Regions from separate parts of the Paenibacillus sp. J23TS9 genome, predicted to be linked through region 1. Evidence: riboswitches for the same ligand, from Rfam matches in the RefSeq annotation. Region 1 holds a riboswitch; the other holds the start of a gene.
The links. Region 1 has a riboswitch for thiamine pyrophosphate ahead of tenA (thiaminase II). Riboswitches for the same ligand answer to the same signal wherever they lie in the genome.
Positions count from the first base shown of each region.

Region 2: another riboswitch for thiamine pyrophosphate. It lies ahead of KJS65_RS17270 (ABC transporter substrate-binding protein); the one in region 1 lies ahead of tenA (thiaminase II).

Region 1 covers NZ_BOSG01000001.1:117,142-128,950, forward strand. Annotated here, with positions in the region: gene sdaAB (L-serine ammonia-lyase, iron-sulfur-dependent subunit beta) at 1-222, shown strand, start outside; gene sdaAA (L-serine ammonia-lyase, iron-sulfur-dependent, subunit alpha) at 230-1,153, shown strand; gene gcvH (glycine cleavage system protein GcvH) at 1,213-1,605, shown strand; gene KJS65_RS00575 (GtrA family protein) at 1,667-2,071, opposite strand; gene pulA (type I pullulanase) at 2,305-4,647, shown strand; TPP riboswitch at 4,723-4,828, shown strand; gene tenA (thiaminase II) at 4,957-5,655, shown strand; gene thiM (hydroxyethylthiazole kinase) at 5,652-6,485, shown strand; gene thiD (bifunctional hydroxymethylpyrimidine kinase/phosphomethylpyrimidine kinase) at 6,482-7,294, shown strand; gene thiE (thiamine phosphate synthase) at 7,291-7,977, shown strand; gene KJS65_RS00605 (carboxylesterase/lipase family protein) at 8,155-9,642, shown strand; gene KJS65_RS00610 (cupin domain-containing protein) at 9,866-10,318, shown strand; gene KJS65_RS00615 (50S ribosomal protein L25) at 10,512-11,132, shown strand; gene abc-f (ribosomal protection-like ABC-F family protein) at 11,198-11,809, opposite strand, start outside.
Region 2 covers NZ_BOSG01000002.1:354,515-366,323, forward strand. Annotated here, with positions in the region: gene KJS65_RS17235 (EAL domain-containing protein) at 579-1,616, opposite strand; gene KJS65_RS17240 (bifunctional 2',3'-cyclic-nucleotide 2'-phosphodiesterase/3'-nucleotidase) at 1,790-4,066, opposite strand; gene KJS65_RS17245 (pyridoxamine 5'-phosphate oxidase family protein) at 4,310-4,729, opposite strand; gene KJS65_RS17250 (MFS transporter) at 4,911-6,149, shown strand; gene KJS65_RS17255 (Ger(x)C family spore germination protein) at 6,245-7,381, opposite strand; gene KJS65_RS17260 (spore germination protein) at 7,390-8,829, opposite strand; gene KJS65_RS17265 (GerAB/ArcD/ProY family transporter) at 8,826-9,920, opposite strand; TPP riboswitch at 10,065-10,177, shown strand; gene KJS65_RS17270 (ABC transporter substrate-binding protein) at 10,350-11,393, shown strand; gene KJS65_RS17275 (thiamine-binding protein) at 11,517-11,809, shown strand, end outside; gene KJS65_RS17280 (ABC transporter permease) at 11,807-11,809, shown strand, end outside.

The DNA of each region.
Region 1 (11,809 bases):
ACCCACTCTGATAGCCAGGGAGTGCTTGCCAGCCTGACGGCTCTGCTCAGCCGGGAAGGAATCAATATCGGGTATATGGATGTGGACCGCAAGGGACGCAGCGGAGCAGCCATGACGGTGTTTGAGCTGGATTCTGCCCCTGCGGAGAACATCATCAAAGAGATGACGAATCAGCCGTTTATTCTGGAAGTGACGATGATAGACTTGACCCAAAGGAGCTAGTTGACCGATGAGATTTGAGACGCTGGAACAGCTGGCAGACATCTGCCTGAATGAGAACAAAACGATTGCTGAAGTGATGATGGAGGATCAGGCCAAGGAAACTAATATCCCTGTGGATGAGGTATTCCGGCAGATGGCTGATTATTACCAGGTCATGAAGGAGGCCGTTCAGAAGGGGTTGACCGGCAACACGAAATCACGAAGCGGACTGACGGGCGGAGACGCTAAAAAAGTGGCGGATTACATGCAGCAGGGCGAACCATGCCTTGGCGGGCCTTCTGCCACTGCGATGGCTTACGCACTTGCTGTTTCCGAAGTCAACGCATCTATGGGCAGAATCATAGCCACGCCTACGGCGGGGTCATGCGGAATTATCCCTGGCGTGTTCGTCAGTACACAGGAACGTTTCGGCTGGGATGACGACAAGCTGGTTCACGGTTTGTTCACTGCCGGTGCAATCGGATTTGTGATTGCAAATAACGCTTCCATCTCTGGAGCGGAAGGTGGATGCCAGGCTGAGGTTGGATCGGCGATTGGTATGGCGGCCGGGGCCATGGTAGAGCTAAGAGGCGGATCACCACAGCAGGCGGTTCACGCTGTGGGTCTCGCCTTGAAAAACTGCCTTGGCCTCATCTGCGATCCGGTAGCAGGGCTTGTGGAAATACCCTGCATTGTGCGCAATGGTCTGGGTGCTGTTACTGCGCTGGCGGCTGCCGATATGGCTCTGGCCGGCGTGGGAAGTGTTATTCCAGCCGATGAGGTTATCGGCGTGATGCTGGAAGTCGGCAGTGCCATGCCGACCAAACACCGGGAAACTGGCAAGGGCGGCCTGGCCGCAACACCTACGGGGCGGAAGCTGACGAAAGAATTGGTGGAGCAGCGGCGCAGAAAAGTCAAAGAAGCCAAGCAGCCGCCGTCAGACATGAATTAATGGCTCATCTACAGTACTAGTCATAGATGATTATACTAATCAAAGGAGAGTTGAAAAGAATGAGCAATGTGAAAGAGAACCGTTGGTACAGCAAGGATCATGAATGGGTTGAAAAGGTAAGCGGAAACGTCGTGCGGATCGGTATCAGTGATTTTGCACAGCATCAGCTGGGTGATATTGTGTTTGTAGAGCTCCCGGATGAAGGCACAGAAGTCAAAGCCGAGGAGACGATCGGAACGATTGAATCCGTAAAAACCGTATCGGATCTGTTCAGCCCTGTTGGCGGTCAAATCATGAAAATCAACTCAAACTTGAATGATGAGCCTGAACTCGTGAATAGCGAGCCTTATGAAGGCGGTTGGATGGCAGAGATTGAAGTTCCGGGAGAACTGGATGAGCATCTGTCGACACTGCTGAGCGCAGAGCAGTATGAAAAGTTCCTGGAAGAGTAATATCTGAGCGAAAAAACGGCGTGCCGGAATGACTTTGTCATCCGGCACGCCGTTTTTTTATCTATTTATCTTCAATTTTATGTGGACGGAATACCCATGAACGGCTCAGAAAGTAATTAATGAAAACGCCTGCGGCTGTGACAAGGAGCTTGGCTGCTGCAAGCGGCAGATGGCCTTCCAGCAGATGCAGCAGAACCGCTGTCCCCGCGGCTATGGCCGCATTCACAGCGGTAAAACGAAGCATTTGACCATAGTCGCGTGTCCGTTTTTGTGCGAAGGTCCAGCGACGGTTCCAGAAATAGCTGTTTAGCATTCCCGCCGTATAAGAAACGATTTGACCCGCTATGCTGCCGAGAAAGGAATGCACAAGGAAAAAGACGATGAAGTCCACCACTGTATTCATTACGCCGACAAGGCCAAAGCGAATGAAGCGTTTGACTTCATTCCGGCCCGCTTTTTCAATCATTACCGTTCCTCCCAACCTGGCAGCCTACACTAGCTTTTCTGTCTCTATTATGTATTTTTTTCGAATCCTTGTGCAACTGCTGCTCCCCAAATATGCCCTAAGCTATTCAGCTAGCTCGAATTTGGGCCGATATAACGCATATAAACCCTTGCAAATGGCAACAAAGACACATAGGATGTGTTGAAGGCGATTTTGCATACATCGAATGTCAATTATATGGTGGTGTACAAATCATGAATGAAAAAACAGATTATTACGATGGCCGTGATCTGGGCTGCAATTACTCCAGAACAGAAAGCATCTTTAAACTTTGGGCTCCGGACGCGGTAAAAGTAACGCTGGCTCTCTATCAGGATGCGGGAAGCTATAATGCCCAAGGAGCGGTTGCTGTTCATACGGACGGGCTGGAGATCGGTATGAAGAATTGGAAAGCCGGTGTCTGGTTCCTGCGTTTCTATGGAGATCTCGCCGGTCGATACTATATGTATAAAATAGAAGGTCCGGACGGGAGTATTCGTTACGTAACAGACCCTTATTCCAAGGGGGTGAGCGCTAACGGGGCCAGATCGGCTGTTGTTGATTTGCAGTATTGGAGTCCTCCAGGGTGGGAGGGAGAAAAGCGGCCACCGTTAGAGGGACTTCAGGATGCCGTGCTGTATGAGCTGCATGTACGGGATTTTTCGGCAGATCCGGCATCGGGATTTAAATATAAAGGCAAATTTAAAGCCTTCACGGAAACCGGTCTTCGGGACCAGGAAGGAAATAAGGTGGGTATCGATCATCTGCAGGAGCTTGGTGTGACCCATGTTCATCTGCTCCCGGTATTTGATTTTAAAACGGTGAATGAGCTTCTCGTGGATGATCCCGATTCAATCGAACCGAAATACAACTGGGGATATGACCCGCAGCATTTCAATGTGCCTGAGGGATCCTATGCGACCGATCCGCAAAATCCGGGAGTACGGATTCTTGAGTTCAAGGAAATGATCATGGCATTACACCGCAAAGGTATCCGCGTCATTATGGACGTCGTTTATAATCACACCTTTGGCGTGGAAGACGGGCCTTTTGAGGCGATTGTGCCTGGCTATTATTACCGTAGGGATGCTGAGGGAAGACTGACGAATGGTTCCGGCGTTGGTAATGAAATGGCGACGGAGCGGCCGATGGTGCGGAAGTACATTTTGGACTCGGTCCGGTACTGGGCGGAGGAATATCACGTCGACGGCTTCCGGTTTGATCTGATGGGATTGATCGACACCGAAACGATTATCCAGATCGCCAGGGAGCTGCACAGCGAGGTTGATCCGTCGATTTTAATCTATGGTGAGCCATGGACAGGAGGCGATACGCCTCTGCAGCAGCAAACATTGAAGGGCAGCCAAATGAATAAAGGCTTTGCCGTATTCAATGATCATTTTAGAGGAGCCATAAAAGGCGATAGCGATGGCGGAGGAAAAGGCTTTGCCACAGGCCAACCCGAAATGGAAGCGTCAATTCTTGAAGGGGTAAAAGGCGCGGTGCATGATTTTACAGCTTCTCCACTGGAAACGATTAACTATGTAACCGTGCACGATAATCTAAACCTGTGGGATAAAGTATTGACCACGCAGGGTCTCCGCAATGAAGCAGGATTCAAGGAGATCCGGAATGGTGAGCTGACGAACGGAGAAAGCCTGGAGGAAGCTGTGAAGCATTCAGAGCCATACCGAAGCGTAGACAGGGATTATATGATGAAAAGCGAGTCCGTGAAGAGAGCTATTTTGGCTAATGGAATCGTGCTCACTTCCCAGGGCATTCCCATGATCCAGGCCGGCGATGAGCTGCTGCGCACGAAATACGGCGACCATAACAGCTACCGCAGCGGTGATCTCGTGAATGCGATCCGATGGGAGAATAAGCGGAGATTTAAACCCGTCTTCGATTATTATCGCGGCTTGATCGACCTTCGAAAAACGCATCCTGCATTCCGCATGACTTCAAAGGAGCAGGTAGAGAAGCATCTGGAGGTACTCCGCTGTCAGGATAACACGGTGGCGTATATGCTGAAGGATTTTGCAAATGGTGATGTCTGGAAAAATATCGTTGTGATCTATAATGCCAACTATCATGAGATTAAGATGGAGCTTCCTTTTTCCAAAACCGGATGGAAGATTGCGGTGAATGAGGAGCATGCCGGAAACAAGGCGATTGATTTTCTGGTGGATGAACAGGTGAGCGTACCGGAATTGTCGATGATGGTGCTGTTCGAAGAAGTCGGAGGTGTGCCGCGGCCAACCAAACGAGTCGAGGTGCAATACGAGCGTCCCGACGGCAAATATGACGGCTGGAACCTGTGGGTATGGGGCACCGGACTCCGCGAACAGCGGGTTGATTTTGAACGGACGGAAAATGGCAGAGCTGTGGCTTCTTTTACTGTCCCTGCATATGTGAAGAGAATCGGTTATATCGTGCGTTTGAATGATTGGGAAGCGAAGGATGTGGACCAGGATTGTTTTATTGAGCTGGGCCACAGCCAAAGTGCCATTACTGTTCTAATCCGCAGCGGTTCGGATGATTGGAAGAAGATCAGCTGATGGATCATGATGGAAAATGGGTTTGACAAGATGTATAAACGAAGCTAAAGTATAACGTGAAATCGAACTTCATATGAAATCCACTAGGGGAGCCGCGCTAAGAGCGGCTGAGACAAGGATGCTTGGACCCTTTGAACCTGATCCGGATCATACCGGCGTAGGGAAGTGGAGACGGACTTCACATGTTTCTGATTGATGTTTTTTTCATCATGAATAGGCGAAGCCGCTCCATTTCGGGGCGGCTTTTTTGTATGCTGCTCCGGTGCTCCCTGTATGGATTTCATCCAAATGTATACGGAGGTGCTCAAAATGACCCGTTTTACCGAAGAACTCAGAAGCGCAGCGGATCCGATCTATCAAGCGATCTTTGATCATCCGTTCGTCCGGGGAATTGCCGATGGAACGTTACGAAAGGAACAGCTGATCCATTATGTGAAACAGGATTTCGAATATCTGAACGCTTATATCCGAATTTACGGAATTGCGATCTCCAGATGCGAAGACCGTGCAATCATGGCTCTTTTTAATGAACAAATCTCGTTTATTCTCAATAGTGAAACGCATCCACATCAGAATTTTTGCTATGTTGCAGGCGTGACCTATGAAGAAATGCAAGGATATCCTCTTGCCCCATCTGCCAATCATTATATCCGCCACATGCTTAATGTCGCTCATGAGGGTGCACTGGAAGATGTGATTGCTGCATTGCTGCCATGCCCTTGGACTTATATGGAGATTGGACAAAAATTAATCGAAGAAGTGAACCCGGATGAATCCCATCCGTTTTATGAATGGATGCATTTTTACGGAGACAGGGAATTTGGAATTACGGAGCAGCTGCGCCGTTTGCTGGATGAGTGGGCAGAGTCCTTATCCCAGGCACGTAAAGATCGGCTGAAGGAGCATTTTCTGACCAGCTGTCAGCTGGAGTATATGTTCTGGGACATGGCCTTTGCCTTGGAGGCTTGGCCGGTTGACCTGCTGGAAGCAACAGAGGTGGGACGATGATCTCTGATATGCAGCATCTCCCCCGCATCGTCAAGCAGCAGCGTCCCCTTGTACATAACGTGACGAATGTGGTCGTCACGAATTTCACAGCAAACGGACTGCTTGCAATGGGCGCGTCACCCGTGATGGCGTACGCCCGCGAGGAAGTAGCAGATATGGCCAAAATAGCGGGTGCCTTGGTGCTGAATCTGGGCACGCTTAGCGCAGAATTGGTTGAAGCGGCCATTATCGCGGGGCGATCGGCAAATTTGCATGGCGTCCCTGTTCTCCTTGATCCTGTAGGAGCTGGTGCCACCCCATTCCGGACGAAATCAGCTCTGGAGATATTGCGGGAAGTCCGCATCTCCATGGTACGCGGCAACGCAGCAGAGATCGCTCACTTGATCGGTGAAGCAGCTTCCATCAAGGGTGTCGATGCGGACGGTCTTGAGGATGAAGCTCCGGTTGGTCTTGCCGCGCGGGCTGCAAATCGAATGGGCACCATCGTTGCCATTACAGGAAAGGAAGATGTGATTACGGATGGTATGCAAGGTTATGTCATTCGTGGAGGACATCCGATCATGACTCAGGTAACGGGTACAGGGTGTTTGCTGACCTCCATCATGGGTGCATTTGCCGCCGTAGAACCTGATCTGCTGACAGCCGGAGCTGCGGCTTTGGCTTTTTATGGAGAAGCTGCAGCCCGGGCTTATCAGGCTGCCGGCTACCGTGGGCCGGGCAGCTTCCAATCTGCATTCCTGGATGCCTTATCCGAAATGGATCAATATCCGGTTTCGGAAGAGGCGGTAATCTGTCACCGGGTTTCTGCGGGAAGAGGATTCTTGCAATGAGTATAGCCAGAGCATTGACGGTTGCAGGCTCAGATAGCGGCGGAGGCGCAGGAATTCAGGCAGATATCAAAACATTTCAGGAGCTGAATGCGTTTGGGATGTCGGCTATTACGGCAGTAACGGTTCAAAATACGCTCGGTGTCCAAGGCGTATTCCCTTTAACGGCTGCGGCGGTAGCAGAGCAGATCAACGCAGTTGGCACAGATTTGGGTGTCGATGCCATCAAGACAGGAATGCTGTTTAGCGCTGATATTATCGAGGCTGTGGCTGACCAGATTGAAGTCTTCGGATGGAAGAATGTTGTTGTTGATCCTGTGATGGTGGCGAAGGGAGGAGCGGAGCTGCTGCGCAAAGATGCTGCTGACGCGCTGAAGAGCAGACTTCTTCCGCTAGCACTGATCGTCACACCCAATATACCGGAGGCGGAAGCACTCGCGGGCATGCCGATTACGACCATGGAAGACCGCCGTGAAGCGGCCATAAAGATATCCGAATATGGTACGCGTATGGTCGTGATTAAGGGGGGGCATGATCCAGTGACGGAGAAAGTCGTGGATCTGCTGTATGACGGATACTCATTCACGCTGCTTGAAGGCCGGAGAATTGCAACAAGGCATACTCACGGGACAGGCTGCACTTTCTCAGCAGCCATTACGGCAGAACTCGCAAAAGGGATGAACGTGATGCAAGCCGTCCTTACGGCCCGCAGTTTTATCCAGGCTGCGATTGAGGATACGCTTGGAATTGGAAAAGGCAATGGGCCAACGAATCATTGGGCGTACAGCCGCAGAAAGGACTCTGTCCGATGAGCCGTCTTGAAGTATCACAGTTAAGGGAATCTCTGAGGCTTTATCTTGTGCTCGGCAGTACAAATTGCAAAATTGATCCCGCTATCGTGGTGGAGGAAGCGATCCGCGGCGGAGTTACACTGGTACAATTCCGGGAAAAGGGCGGGAATGCACTAAAGGGAACCAAGAAGGAGGAGCTTGCGAGGCGCATTCAAGCAGTATGCCGCAGATTCGGCATCCCGCTCATCATCAATGATGACGTTGACCTCGCCATTGCAATCGATGCCGAAGGAGTTCATATCGGACAGGAGGATGAGCCGGCGGGTCAAGTGAGGAAACGAATCGGAGATAAAATATTGGGATTATCGGTTCATTCCATAGAGGAAGCAGAGCTAGCAGATCATCAGATCGTGGATTACATGGGCGTTGGGCCGATCTTTCCGACCTTGTCCAAAGACGATGCCCGGCAGGCCCAGGGACCTGGCGTGATCCGGGAAATGAAGCTGAAGAATGTGACGCTGCCTATCGTAGGTATTGGTGGAATTTCAATGGAGCGTGCCTCGGAAGTGATCCATGCTGGAGCTGATGGAATTGCCGTGATTTCCGCGATTACAGGGGCGGTCGATCATGGTGCCGCAGCGCAGAAGCTTGTCTGCGAGGTTACCGCTTCGATAGAACGGCGGGGCAGTTCCTTTTCACATTAATAGGAGGATGATTTGACAAAAATAAGATGAAGGATCTGCCATGAGGCAGGTTCTTTTTTTATATAGGGTAATCTAGATGTACCCTGATAGAAATCGACCATCGGATGGACATTGGGTAAGCATTAAAATTGGTGGTAATATGAAAGTATCGTATTTCATTCAGAAAGGATGTCAGATTTGGACGATCTCATCATTCGCATACATAGCGGTGTAATACAAGGAATTAGACAGCACGGAGTAAAAGCATGGAAGGGAATCCCGTACGCTGAACCACCTGTCGGTGAACGGAGATTTCGGAGACCTGCTCCCGTCCAGTCATGGCAGGGAATAAGAAATGCGGATACCCCGGGTCCTCTTGCACCTCAGCCGGTGGACCCGGCTGGAGGAGTTTTCGGTCTGAAGCGCGGTGGAATTCCCCAGTCGGAAGACTGCCTGTATGTCAATGTCTGGGCGCCGGATCATCCGTCGAAGGAGCCACTACCCGTCATGGTATGGATACATGGTGGAGCTTTCGTAACGGGTGGCGGCGGTCTGCCGATCTATGATGGTTCTGTACTCGCACGGCGGGGCGGATTGATTGTTGTCACCTTGAGCTACCGGCTTGGTCCGCTTGGATTTGCGCATTGGGCGCCTTATTCCAATGGAGAAGAAGACGGGTATGTCAGCAATGCCGGACTGCTGGATCAGATCGCGGCGCTGCAGTGGGTTCAGTGCAATATAGCCGCTTTCGGCGGGGACCCGCAGCAGGTGACGGTATTCGGCGAATCGGCAGGCAGCATGAGTATTGCGGCACTATTGGCGATGCCCGCGGCAAAGGGGCTGTTCAGCCGGGCGATTATGCAGAGCGGTGCTTCACAAGCTATCCCGGATCAGCAGGGACGGCTTCTGGCGAAGGCATTGCTTGACATGCTCGACGTTTCGGAAGATGGACTGGAAAAGCTCACAAATGTGCCTGCAGAAGAAATTTTGCATGCAGGGGACAGGCTGAAACAAGCTGCAGGCGCCAGCGCTGTCATGCTGTTCCAACTTGTCATTGACGGTAAGGAATTACCCCTTTCTCCTCTGCAGGCAATCTCTCAAGGTTCAGCGGCAGGAGTAGAGATCATCATCGGAATTAATAAGGATGAAGGTGCTCTGTTTATCAAAGAGGGCGCACCGCTCTTGTCTAAGGAGGAAAATGCCAAAGCATATACCTCAATGACGGGAACGCCAGAAGCAGCTTCTTGGGTTGAAGATTATACGGTTACGGTTGAAGGCCAGCGCCAGGCGATGACGGATCTGTACTTCTTTAGATCGGCGCTGTTATTTGCCGATGCCCAGCGCAGCCATGCATCCGTGTGGATGTACCGCTACGATTTCGCGATGATTCCGGGACATCCTTTGCTGGGCAAGGCATTCCATTCAGCAGAAATTCCATTTGTGCTTAACAACTTGGAGCTTCTTCAAGGAGCGGGGCTTCCTGTCGATGAGAGAATGAGGGCTATGGCTGAGCAGATGCAGGATGCATGGACGGCTTTTGCAAAGAGAGGTAATCCGTCAACGGAAACATTGGAATGGCCAGCTTATGACAGCGACAAGCGTTGGACCATGCTGTTTGCTGAAGAAAGCCGGGTTGATGCGGATCCGGAAGCCGAAAAACGGCGTAAGCTGACAGCAGGGAACTAAACCATATGAACAGGGCGGACAAGCGCGCACAGCATCTAATTTTTGAAAATAGGAGGAAAAACGGGGAATCATAAATGAAGGGGCTAAGCACCTTCATCATAATTGGAATCTGACGATTTACACCTTGTACCACATTTGATAAAGTAAATGGCAGATTCCCTGTTGGTACAGGGTTACTTACATGAGGATTTTGCAAAATCCTGACACAGAAAGAAGGCAGAACATGACTGAAACATTATTGTCCCCCTTGATAAAGACATTGGATCTTCAGCCCCATCCTGAAGGCGGCTGGTACAAGAGGCTTTGGGAGGCGTCCTTTGAAATACCCAAGGAAGTACTGGATCCCAAATATTCCGGCCCCCGTCCGGCAGCGACATCCATTTATTTCTTGCTGCATCCGCAGGAATTTTCCAAATGGCATCGGGTTTACTCCGATGAATTATGGATGTGGCATGCTGGAAGTCCGCTGATGCTTGCGCTTGGCGGTGACGGAGAGGACCCGGCTGAGCGGCAGGAAATCATTCTCGGCATGGATTTGGAAAACGGCCAGGTTCCTCAGGCCTTGGTTCCGGCCAATGTGTGGCAGGAAGCCCGTCCGCTTGGAGATGAACCGGTTCTCGTGTCCTGCGTTGTATCTCCGGGGTTTCATTTTGATGACTTTACCATGATTGATTAAACTGGCCATTCTATTGTTTAGTGGCAAAAACCCTGCTGTGGGCATTTCGCAGCAGGGTTTTTGCGTAAAGATAAGCCTTATGGGGAATCCTTTCTGGCAGAAACGTTTGTATTGTCTCTGGAATGGGTAATACATAGATATGCCGTCTAGCTTGCGGTAACAGATATGCAACTATCAAAGGAGGTTATTCAAGATGTCATCTCATTCACTTACAGCAGAACGAAGAAACGACAACAAACATTCGAGCTTGCGCAGCCTCAGAGAAAGCGGTCGTATTCCCGCCGTTGTATACGGATCACAAACCGAGAACATTCCGCTTAGCGTAGACGCTAAGGAACTCGTGAAGATTGCCAGAACGGGCCGTACGGAAATGTTCAAGCTTAAAGTAGAGGGCTCCTCTGATCTGAATGTCATTATCAAGGATTTCCAGAAAAAAGGCGGGGTATGGAGCCACGTTGACTTTTTGCAAATTTCCGCTAATAAGCCGCTTAAAGTTCGTGTTCCGATTGAATTCCACGGAACTGCGGAAGGAACCAAGTCGGGCGGCGTGATTCAGCATCTGGAAACAGAGCTTGAGGTTGAAGCACTACCAGCGAATCTACCAGCTTCCATCGAAGTGGACGTTAGCCATCTGAACATGGGCGACAAGCTTGTGGCCTCAGAAATCAAGCTGCCTGAAGGCGTAACGTTGACCGCTTCTCCTGAAGAGCTGATTGCACATGTAACCGCTCCTCGTGCGGTTCTGGAAGCGCAAGGCGATGAAGGAACCGAAGAAGCAGCTCCGGAAGCTTCTGCAGAAGAATCGAAGGAATAACGTATAACGTTTAATATACATGTCTAAAAGCCCGGCCATTTGGCCGGGCTTTTTATTACATGCATTCATTCCGCGGAACTCATCCAGGCTTCGTACAGTTTCTGAATCCGTTCTTTTTGCCGTTCGCTTTCTTCATGTAGCTCCGCAAGTTGTTTTGCATCGCAGGCGATGGTCTCATCCATCATCTGCGTTTCCAGCTCCTGCAGCCTTTGCTCTGCTGCCAGGATATCCTTTTCCGAGTATGCCGGTGCGGATTTTGGCGAGGACATGCGTTGCTTCCCAGAAACGGGGGCGGAAGGAACAATCTTCACTTCTGGAATCACTTGTGCTTTTTCATGGCGTGAACGTGTTTGGTATTCATCAAATCCACCCGCAATCATCCGTAGCTTCCCCTGCTCCAGATTCCATATCGTATCGGCAAGCCGGTTTATGAAATAGCGGTCATGAGATACCGAAAGGATGGTCCCAGGAAACTCCTCCAGTGCTTCCTCGAGCACTTCCCTGGAGTCAATATCCAGGTGATTGGTCGGTTCATCGAGGATCAGCAAATTTGGTTTCAGCTCCATCAATATGGCAAATCGCAGACGCGTCCATTCGCCTCCGGAGAGACTGGAGACACCTTTGAATACATCGGCTCCATAGAACAGAAAACGTGCAAGCTTGCCACGGGCTTCTCC
Region 2 (11,809 bases), on a different contig from region 1:
CAGCGCTGAAAAATCATGCATTCTATTTTTATAAAAAGAGCCGTCTCACGCGGGACGGCTCTTTTTGCGCGCTGTGATAAAGAAAAAGCGGCACAAGCTTAAACGCTTGTGCCGCTTTTCTATTGCAGGTATGCCATGGAGGGCACTTTATCCCGCTTTATTAAGCGCTACCGGATCTGAACCAGAATGTATAATAAAGGTATTCGTTACTCATGGATAGAATATGAATATGCATAAGTAAAAAACAATGCAGGTGAATCCGATGAAATTTCTACCTATGTTGCGAGATGAACCGATATGGCTTAGAGTCGTTTGGGCATGTACGATTATAACCATGATTGTCCTCTTAATCATCAACCGATGGAAATACATTCCTTTATGCACTTCTATTTTTTATCTCTTTTTTTCTATCCGCCATTGGAAGAACAAAGAAGAAAACAAACGTATTCCTTATCTTATCGTTGCTATATTATTCTTCATAAATTTTCTGCAGATGATTGACGTGTTATGATTCAATCCTCATCAAAAAACCGTAATCCCTCACAGGACTACGGTTTTCATTTTTCCATATGTAGTTGTTACACGGCCCGCTGTGCATCAAATGGAGGACGGTCGGAGGGTTTGCCGAACAAATAGCCTTGAGCAAGCTGAATGCCGGAATTGCGGCAAAATTCAAACTCCTCCCGGCGCTCAATTCCCTCAGCAAGCACTTTACCGCCAAATTTTTCAGCCCGGTCAAGGATATTCAGGATTTGATCCCTTTTGGCAGCGTCCTGATCACAGCAGTCGATCAAGCTGCGGTCAATTTTGACATAGTCCGGTTTCAACATCGACATCACTTCCATTGTCGAGTAGCCGGATCCCACATCGTCCAGTGCCACCTTCATCCCATGGTCGCGATACGCCTTGAAAATTTGGAGGAGGTGATCCATGTTAACGATTTTTTCCGTTTCCACCACTTCAAACACAAAGTCTTCAGGGTCCAGGTGCAGCCGGTCAATGGTTTTAAAGGTATGACTCAGGCAATATTCAGGATTATATATGGATGATGGCAAGAAATTAATAAAGCGTTTGATGCCTTTCGGCAGCCATTCCGCGCTGGTCTCAATGGCCGAAATTCGGGCTGCCCGGTCCAGGAAGGAGTGCATCCCGGTTTCCCTGGCGATTTCAAACAAAAGGTACGGTTGAAAAGGGATACCGTTTGGCGCAGGGCGCAGCAAAAATTCGAAGCCGACTATATTTTCCGAAATATCGACAATCGGCTGCATATGGCTTGAAAATTGCCCCTGCTGTATAATGTCGACCACGTTATAATGATTCATTCTCGCCCTCATCTGGGCGAGTGAGATCCAAGGACTGCTGCTTTCATCCCGCCCCCGGCCTGTAATGGAAATGGACGTTGCCTCCACGATTTCTGCCGGAAGCATATAGAGGCTATGCATCAGTTCGAGAAGTTCATCCTTCGTATCGTAGAATACAATGATATCCTCAACGCCTGTTTCCGTTACAAGTTGTTTTTCATGGATTACTGCAGATACCAGATGATGTCTAGGCTTGAATCGGACCCTTCCTTGATCTTCTACAGGTTGTATGGGGGCGCATCCGCTGCAGTTCATGTAGTTCCTCCTTGGCATATTTTGCCGAAAATTGTTGATTTGATTATAGCACGGTGCCCACAATTTGTGTGTGAGGTTTTGTTAATTTTAAACAATAATTTAACAAAACAAGGCCGACGGTTAACCTTAACCGTCGGCCTTGTTCTTTGGCTATAACATATGTCACATATGACTTATGGGATCAAAATTTGTTGTCCGATTTTGAGGCCGCGGACATTGTTGATTCCATTTGCTTTTGCGATTTTTTCCCAATCTACGCCGAACTGAAGTCCGATGCGGTAGAGATTGTCACCCTTTTTGATCACATAAACCTTGCCGTTTGTAGACGGTTTGGTCGGTTCAGGTTTAGGCTCAGGCTTGGTTGTCGGCTCGGATGGCTTTGCCGGAACCGTAGGAACCGAAGGAGTTTGTGGCTTCTCTGGCTCTGCCGGAGTCGTCGTTGGAGGCGTTGTTGGCTCTGTGGAAGGAGCTGCTGCACCTACGGACAGATCCAGGCCGTATTTGGCAAAACCATTTTCAGCGGCACCAACATACGACATATTCTTGCTTTTCGCTACCAAATCCTTAGCATCCGGAGAGGAAGTGAACGTTACATCCAGCTTCTTGTCGACCTGAGCGAACGACCAGTTGTTGTCCGCGGAAGGATTGATCGTTTCATTCTCGCGGATGTAGTCAATAATAACCTGACGGTTTTCGTCCGGAGCTGCCATGATAATGCGCTTGCCATCCGGATTGGCCAATTTGGAGGACGAAGCACGGTAGTTGTTTGTTGCCACAACAAATTTTTGCTTCAGATCGATTGGCTTGCCGTTATACTGCAGGTTTTTGATGCGGTTGGCATCGGCGTTAACCAAACTACCTTTAAGATCATATTTCACCGGCTGAGTCACATCGATTTGGTACGTTACGCCATCAATAACATCATAGTTGTATGTTGGGAAATCATTATTGATAAGCGGTTGTTCCGTTGTTTTGGAAGGATCGATCTGGTTGAACTGTCCTGCGGACCATTCGAGCCAGTTTTTCACTTCTTCGCCAGTCACGACTACAGCGTGTACAGTGTTCGGATACACGTAAAGGTCGGAGACATTCTTAATCGCGATGGTTCCTGCCGGAATATTTGTATAATAAGAAGCGCCTGAGCGTCCGCCTGCTTTAAATGGAGCTCCTGCAGAGAGAACCGGAAGGTTTTCGTATTCGGTACCTTTCAGGTTCTTTTCAACATACCACTTTTGCGCGTTGGTCACGATCTGGATAGACGGATCATCTTGTACAAGCGCAAAGTAGCTGTTAATTGGTGCCGTGGTTTTGCCTACAGGGCCGCGAACGTAATCGATGGTTGCGTCATGCTCTGTTTTAACAGCGTCTACGATCTCTTGATCGGCATCCACCAGAGCTTTTTTAGTGGCTACATCATAAACGGCACGAGTTTCGGTTTTGGAGTCGCTTACCTTCCACTTGCCATCTACCATTTCGAGGTCCAGATCGATAATGCCGAGGTGGTCACCCCAATATCCAGGTTCAACAGATGGCACGCCATTGATGGTACCTTTGTCGAGATCCACGCCTTTTTTGCCTTTAAACTCAGCGCTTGGGAATGTTTTATGGGCATGTCCGAACATGATCGCATCGATGCCTTCAACCTGGCTCAGGTACAGAACGGAGTTTTCCATCAGCTCGGTTTGCGGAATATCCTCAAAACCGGAGTGAGGAATCGCGACGATAACGTCGGCTCCTTCTTTTTTCATCTGAGGGATGAATTTTTTAGCTGTTTGGATGATGTCTTTTGCAATAACCTTGCCTTCCAGATTGGCACTATCCCACTGCATGATTTGAGGAGGTGCAAAGGCGATAACGCCAACCTTAACGGTTTGCTCCTTGCCGTTCTCATCAATCACTTTCTTGTCCAGTATGGTATAAGGGGTAAAATAGTTTACATCATTGCTGTCATCTTTATCCCCGTCGTCTTTGTAAATATTGGCGTTAACGATCGGGAAGTTTGCTCCCTTTTCAGCCAGCTTCAGGAAATCGAGTCCGTAGTTAAATTCATGGTTCCCTACGCCGCCCGCATCATAACTCATTAAATCCATCGCTTTATATACCGGATGAGTTTCGCCCGGCTTGAGCGGGTTTACTTTAGCCACGTAATCTCCGAGCGGATTGCCCTGAAGGAGATCGCCATTGTCGAACAGCAGGCTGTTTTTTGCTTCTTTACGCGCTGCATTGATCAGGCTGGCTGTTTTGGCAAAGCCGTATTCGTCTGTTGGCTTGTCTGCATAGTAATCATAGTTGACCATGTTCACATGCAGATCCGATGTTTCCATCAAACGGAGCTTTACTTTGGAGCTTGTACTTCCGTCTGCGTACGCAGAAAACGGGAGCGCCAATACGTTGAATGCAACGGCGGCGGCGGCAATACTTTTTACAACTTTTTTACGGGACTTCGACATTTTACCCCTCCTAAATATATGTACCTCAAAAGTACAATGCACGGACCGTTTTGTAACCGTTCTCTAAAATAACCACCGGTTAAATCCTTCTATGGTCCAATAGTAGTTTATATCGATTCCAACCCAAAATAAAGACAAAAACACCCATTTGTAAAAAAATAATACCTGGGACCCTGTCCCAGGTATTATACAAGATTTTACATACTGAATTTTAGTTCGAAAACACTAGCTCAAATGGCTTTTCTACTCAATCCACTCATGCTTTTCCCCGTTGTCCGATGTGTATTCAATCCGCACCGGCTTGATCTTAAGAATGACATAGTCCGGGTCCTCGGGGCCTGAAAATGTCATTTTGAACTCCGGTTTCCAGATCTGCTTGCGAAGTTCATCATTATCCGAAATACTGCAGACGCCTTCGATTTCCACGACATCCTTGGTACCGCCCTTCTCATATCCGAGAAGCAGGGAAACATGCGGATTTTCCTCAAGCTCCTCCACCTTATGGGTTTTGCGGTCGGTCACCATATGTATGCTCAACCCCTGATTATAGAGCGCCATATAGCGCTGCTTTGGCCGATTGCCTTCAACGGTGGCAAAGGAGCAGAATTCATTATGATCCATAATTTTCGCAATATTTTGTTCCATTTCAATTTTAGCTTCCATTCGCTATCATTCTCCTATCCATTGATAAATAGCTTTCATGCACGTATATGTAGTGTACCCTTTCCGAATTTGGATGAACCGTTCAGGAGAATTTTACAAGAATCGGTGACGCAGGAGATATGGCTTGGTATGATGAGGATGAGAAAACGTTTGTCATAAATACTATAAGAAGGAGCTCATCATGAAACGGTTATTATGGATAGGATGTTTATCCTACTTTCTGATTGGTCTGGCCCATGTCGTGCTCGGTTCAGTACTTCCTGTACTTCTCGAGCATTACGGCCGTGAATACAGCGAAGGCGGGACGCTTATTTTCACCCAGTTTGCCGGTTTTCTGGCAGGGGTGCTTGTCTCTCCTTTACTTAATAAACGATTCGGCAAAAGAGGCGGTTTGCTGATTGCGGTTTCCCTGCTTTGCGCAGCCGAGCTTGCTTACATGCTCCTGCCACCGTGGGGGTGGTTGTACCCTATAGCCGCATGCGCCGGTTTTGGCTTCGGCATGATTGAGGCAGTGATCGGAACGATTATTATTGCAGCCATTAAGGAAAAAACGGCGGTGGCCATGAGCCGTCTTGAAGTCTTTTTCGGTGTGGGAGCCATGCTCATGCCGCTCATCGCAAGCGGATTAATTACGCAGGGCTGGTGGCGTTTTTCCTTTCTCGTCATTTCTCTGTTTTCACTTGTCACCTTTTTCTTCTGGACCAAAAGCTCCTTTGGTGAAACCATTGATGCCGAGCTGGGCATGAAGCAGCTGACAGCATCCATCAGCGGTTCAAACACCGAGATTATTAGTGAACCCAAGAAGCCTTTTCCCTATCAGGGTAAATCCTTATGGATTCTGCTGATGTTCATGCTGTTCTTCTTTATTTATGTCGGGACTGAGATGAGTCTTGCCAACTTTATGCCTGCCATATTGATTGAGAAGCTTGGTATGAAGGAAGCCGGAGCGGCGCTCAGCGTCACCTGTTTCTGGATCGCCATGTCTGTGGGACGGATTTTCGCAGGTACCGTCGCTGAACGCATTCATTACCGGGTATACGTATTTTTCAGCTGCGCGGTGACGCTGGTTCTGCTGGCCATTTTCCCTCTTACCTCAAGCGTCTGGTCAGCCTTTACCGTTATTTTGCTGCTTGGTCTGTTCATGTCCGGCATTTTCTCCATCGCTCTTGTCTTTGCGAGTAAAATGCTTGCGGGAAGCGAGGAATCCACGCCGAGCATCCTCATTGCTTCCGGAGGGGTGGGTGGTGCGCTGCTTCCACTGGTTATCGGCTGGTGCATGGATCATCTCCAAGTAAACCAAACGGCCTGGCTGCTGGCGGTCTTCACGCTTTTCATGGTTGCTCTAAGCTTTGCGGCATTCCAGATCCAGCGCAAACAGCGCGCATATAAAGAGCAGCAAGTGATTCAGGCTGGCTCGTAGCCAAAATAACTAAATCACCAATTCGTAGCTGCAAGCCATCCATCTTACACTTTAAAGCGTCCCGGATCCGGGACGCTTTTTTCACTATGCAACCCTTACCTCATCTTGGATATTCCACCACTGATCAGATTCACCTTAATATCAATGTTATCGATACTGCTTGGATCCAAGGCTATTTTTTCCTTGGTGTTCAGCTTATGCCACTCCTTCGGCATACTGCGAAAGAATTTTGCCGATAGCCCATAAGCATCCACGTTCATATCCAAGCCCTTCAAGTAAGTCTTCATAATTTCATCTTTAATTTCCTTAGTAGCCTGCAGTTCAAGCTGTCTCTTATGAAGGCTGGTGCTCAATTGCGGGAGCGTGGCCTGCATGGATACTTTGATGTCGAACGCGGGCTTGCCCTGTTTCAGCTTTGGATGTACGGAGGTTTTAAGCTTATTCATGACCATCAATGCCTTTACTTCCTTTTCTTCCTTGATCACCAAGGGCGTCCTTTTCGTCCTTTTCTCCAGCCATCGAAGCCCTAATATATCATTGCCCTCCAGGCAGCCCCGGTATTGCTGATTATCCAAAAAACAGACTCCGGTCATGCTGATGTTAGGAGAAGGCTTTTTGTTGTCGTACCAGCCTGACTTAATATCCAGATAAGGCAACAGCACCGTCTCGCCTTTCTCTTTCCACTTCCTTATAAAGTTGTACAGATACATCGGAGCGATGATTGAGTTCTGTTCATACGTATGCATTGGGCTATTAAGCTGCGAGTAGATCACGGATAAATCACTGATTGATGCCGTATTGAGCACTTCATCGATAGGTTCCTTGGTCGCCATGGTCCAAACCGTATAACGAAATTCATAATACCGGTCCCATACTTCCAAAACCTGTGTGATTAAGCCGCCCTTCAAGGCCGCCTCGCTAAATACAATCGTTTTCACATTGCTCCAGACAATCCTTTGCGGGCTTGAATTGTACAGATTAAAGATCGCGGTATCAAACGAATCTCCCTCTGCTCTTCCTACGGACGTTTTCTGCGCCTGAGCCTGCCCCGACTCTTTCTTGGCAATGCCGCTGAAGTTAACCATTTGGATATAAACCACGACTTTGTCCTTTACATAGTCAACTCCGAGTGTATTTACGTAAATCATATGCTCGATTTCCCTTGCACCCCAGCAGCCCGTCAGCAGCGTGGAGAAAAGCGCGGTGACAAGAATGCATCGGATTATTTTCATGCCCATTCTCATCCTTTATTTTCCGAGTTGTCTGTGAATTTCCCTTTGCCCCACGGTATTCTGAAAAAAACTTTATATACGTCCTTGAAGCGCGGCGGAGATATAGGAGACAGATAGTAGGTGCCGAACGAACGCAGATTAACCAGAAAGAGGATCAGAGCCATAAGACTTATTAACGTACCAAACAGCCCTAGAATTCCGCTCATTAAGAGTACGGCAATACGAACCAAGCTGACAACGCTGACCAAAGACTGGTTCACGAGCGTAAATGTGGATAGTACGGAGATCGCTGTAATCACAATGGTTCCGGGGGCAGCAATGCCCGCGCTGATGGCTGCCTGACCGATAATTAACCCGCCCACAACCGAAAGCGTCTGCCCAAATGATGAGGGCAATCTCATCCCCGCCTCCCGGAAAATCTCGAACAAAAGGAGACTGACCACTGCTTCCAAAGGAGCCGGAAGGGGCACGCCTTGTCTGGAATTCACTATGGTTGCAAGTAAAGTAAACGGGAGCTGGTCCTGGTGGAATGTCGTAATTGCCGTCCAAAACCCAGGCAGAAATATGGAGAGAAGCACCCCGCATACTCTTAAAAACCTCGTGAATGCAACAAAGATATTAACGTATTGGGCGTCCTCCGATGTATTGAGCAGAAAAGTAAAAGTCGCCGGTCCTATAATTACTGTCGGTGAACCGCCCATCACCAGTATAAACTTGCCGTGAAGCAGCGAATTGACGGCATAGTCCGGCCTTCCCGTGTAAGACATCAGCGGAAAAAAGGAGAACCCCATCAAAGTTTCTTCCAGCTGGGTACTGCTGACGAGCCCTTTGATTTGTACACGAGACAGCTTGGCCTTAATCTCATCGAGAACATGCTGCTGAACCGTGTCTTTGAGGTATAACAGATGAACTTTTGTAGCCGTTTGAGACCCAATCGTGAATTCTTCAACCGCCAGCAGCTCGGTCTTGATCCTTTTCCGAATCAAAGCAATATTGGTAAATGTATCTTCCGTGAAGCCATCTCTGGGTCCCCTTGTCGACACTTCCGTATTCGGTTCCTCCGGCGTCCGTTTGGGCGGATCGGCCAAGGTCACGGAGTAGAATTGATTCGAGGGCTTAAAGATCAGCAGGAGATCACCGTTCAGTACGGTTTCTGTCATCGATGCTTCCACCTGATCCGTTTGAAGGTTGTTCATGTGAAATGGGATCTTTTGCTCTAGATTCATTTCACTCGTTTGGAAAATATCCTCCGGAATATTTTTTAATTCGGGTATGATGTATTGCTCCACTTTATTGACATCGCATAGTCCCTCGCAATAAACCAGGTGCACGGTATAGTCCGAATTCGACAAAGGGATTGTCCTTCTCTGAATGTCCGCGCTTGAACCGAATAGCCGTAAAGCCGTATCTTCAAGTGTTTGGTTTTCCTTTTGATCATGCTCCTTCAAGACGTCACCTTCCCCTTTCGGTGGGCCAAACTCACCAGCCCGGCAATAATCACTGAAAATATCAGCACTCCCCATAAAGAAAACGGAAGCACGTAAAAAGACATCATCTTTAGGAAGAATTTATCGCTAAAAGGAATGATTGAGAACACGGTGACGGCCAAAAATATGCAGCCCAGTACCCATATCTTCCCCCTCTTGCTTTTAATTCGGAATATATCGAGGATAAGGAACATGGCCAGGGAAATCCGCAGAAATGCACCGCTGAACCACTGGTACACGCTGAAAAAGTCCAGATGCTCGATGTACCGGCCAATCATCAGCAATCTCCATTCCTCATACGCGGGAAAGCGGAGCTTATCGGCTTCTTCTGCACCAAATTCAACAATCGCGCCGATAATCGGACCCATCGTGAGACCCAAGAGAAGCAGAATCATGATCATAAAGGATAGATATGTCAAGCGCGACCTGATGTGATGCTGCAAAAACAGAAGCATGATGACCTCAACAAAACCGGTTCCTGCATATACAGCCCCGTTCCAAACCGGCTGAATGCCGTGTTCCAGCATCGGCCGTAATAAGGAGTAATCCTTATGAGGCGTGTTCGACAGCATTACAAAAAAACCCAGCACAACCACAAAGGGCAGCAGGATACCTGCGGTATGGGCCAGGGAATGGATACCCAAATAAGCGTTTATCGCTGAAATCAAAAGGAACAAGAAGGTGAACACTACAATGGGCGTCTCCGGAGAGAAGGTCAGATGGATCCAGTACACGGTGTCTCTGGTTGTAAGCGTACATATGGAAAATAGATATATGCCCATGATTCCTGCAAACAGGTGGCCTACAATGGGATGGTAAGCCTTCGAAAGCCATTCAAACAGATGCTGCTTATTGGTTTTGGTGCTGCTGATTTGCAGGATGAAAATCCAGACCAGCGCACATGCACAAGCCAGAAGCACGGAAATCCAAGCGTCCCGCTTAGCTGCATCCAGCATAATAGGAATGATGATAACATGATTCAGAAGGCCTGTACTGAGCATAATGATCATGACGGATTGCGCAAATGATATGGGTGCTTTTATTTTCCTCATCCTCCTAAATAGACCAGACCTCTCCTCCATCCTTATAATGGCATTTTCCTGAAGATTTATACGCCTTCTTTTAGGGCCATGGCGAGAATGGATTGAATTCCACCAGAGTTAAGACTATAATACACATTGATATACCCGTAACTTCATAAGAATCCGGGGTGCTGGAATTGGCCGGCTGAGATTGTATCCCTCAAGATACTGACCCTTAAACCTGATCTGGGTAATGCCAGCGTAGGAAAAGCATCGTCATGGCGCTTCGCCATGCCCATCTTGCGCCCTAAGCGTCCCGTATACGGGGCGCTTTTTTGTTGAATGATAGAGTCATTGGAAGACATAGTCTGTCATGATTCTGTTATTCATCTCTCAGATATGGAAGGAAACGATTCTGCTGCAATGAAGGGGAGAAACCTGGTAAGGAGAGAGAAAACAATGAAAACGAAGAAAATCGGGCTGCTTCTGCTAGCCTTTCTGCTCATGCTGGTAGCTGCCGGCTGTGGAAGCAAGAACGCCCAAACGACGGATGCGGGCAAACCATCCGGTGAATCATCCTCCGCTGCGGATGGAACTGAAACCAAGAAGCTCAAGGATGTGAAGGTCGTCCTGGACTGGACGCCAAATACGAACCATACCGGATTGTATGTGGCTAAAGATCAGGGTTACTACGAAGAAGAAGGCCTGAATGTCGAAATCATGCAGCCCGGCTCTGGTGGAGCGGATGCCATGGTGGCATCCGGCAAAGTGCCCTTTGGCGTCAGCGTTCAAGAGAACGTGACCCAGGCGCGTACGCAAGGCGTGCCTTTGGTATCGATCGCCGCCATCATTCAGCATAATACATCCGGTTTTGCCGCTCCGGTGGACCGGAACATCAAGAAGCCAAAGGATTTTGAAGGCAAAACCTACGGCGGCTGGGGCTCGCCTGTTGAGGAGGCCGTGATCAGCTCGATCATGGACATCGACAAAGGCGACGTGAGCAAGGTCAAAATCGTTAATATGGGCGAAGCGGATTATTTTACAGCCGTGAAGCGTGATATCGACTTCGCCTGGATCTTTTACGGATGGACCGGTATTGAAGCCGAGCTGCGAAAACAGCCGCTTGATATGCTGTATGTGAAGGACTTCTCTGACAAGCTGGATTACTATACACCGGTTCTGGTCACCAATGAGAAGCAGATCAAGGAAGATCCGGAGCTTGTGAAGGCCTTTATGCGCGCCACTTCTAAGGGTTATCAGTATGCGATCGACCATCCTGAGGATGCCGCTAATATTCTGATCAAGGCTGTGCCTGAGCTTGATAAGGACCTGGTCATGGCCAGCCAGAAATGGCTCAGCCCGAAATACAAGGACGATGCAGCGCGTTGGGGCGAGCAGAAGGAACAGGTGTGGAAGGGTTATTCCGATTGGATGTATGAGCATAAGCTGCTCGAGAAACCGCTTGAGGTTAGCGGCGCTTATACCAATGACTTTTTGCCTTAAGATGTAGGCTCTGTTCTTTACCCTAATAATGTGCTTGATAGCCGCTGCGGTTACTGTTATCCACCTAATAATGATGCCTAAATCTTTTATAAATATATTTCTTAGAAAAGGAAGTGATCGGGTATGGCACATACCCTGCTCAGCATTCAAGTTATTCCCAAGACCCCGAACAATGAAAATTCCATTCCCTACGTGGACCGTGCGATCGAAGTCATTCAGCAGTCCGGTGTAAAGTATGAGGTGCATCCTCTCGAAACAACGATGGAAGGCGAGCTGGAAGAACTGCTGGAGGTTGTACGCAATATGCATACGGCCTTGGTGGAAGCCGGAAGTCCAAGCATCATCTCACAGATTAAAATCGCCCATAATCCGAGCGGCATCAGCATGGAGCGTCTAACGGAGAAATACCGTCCATG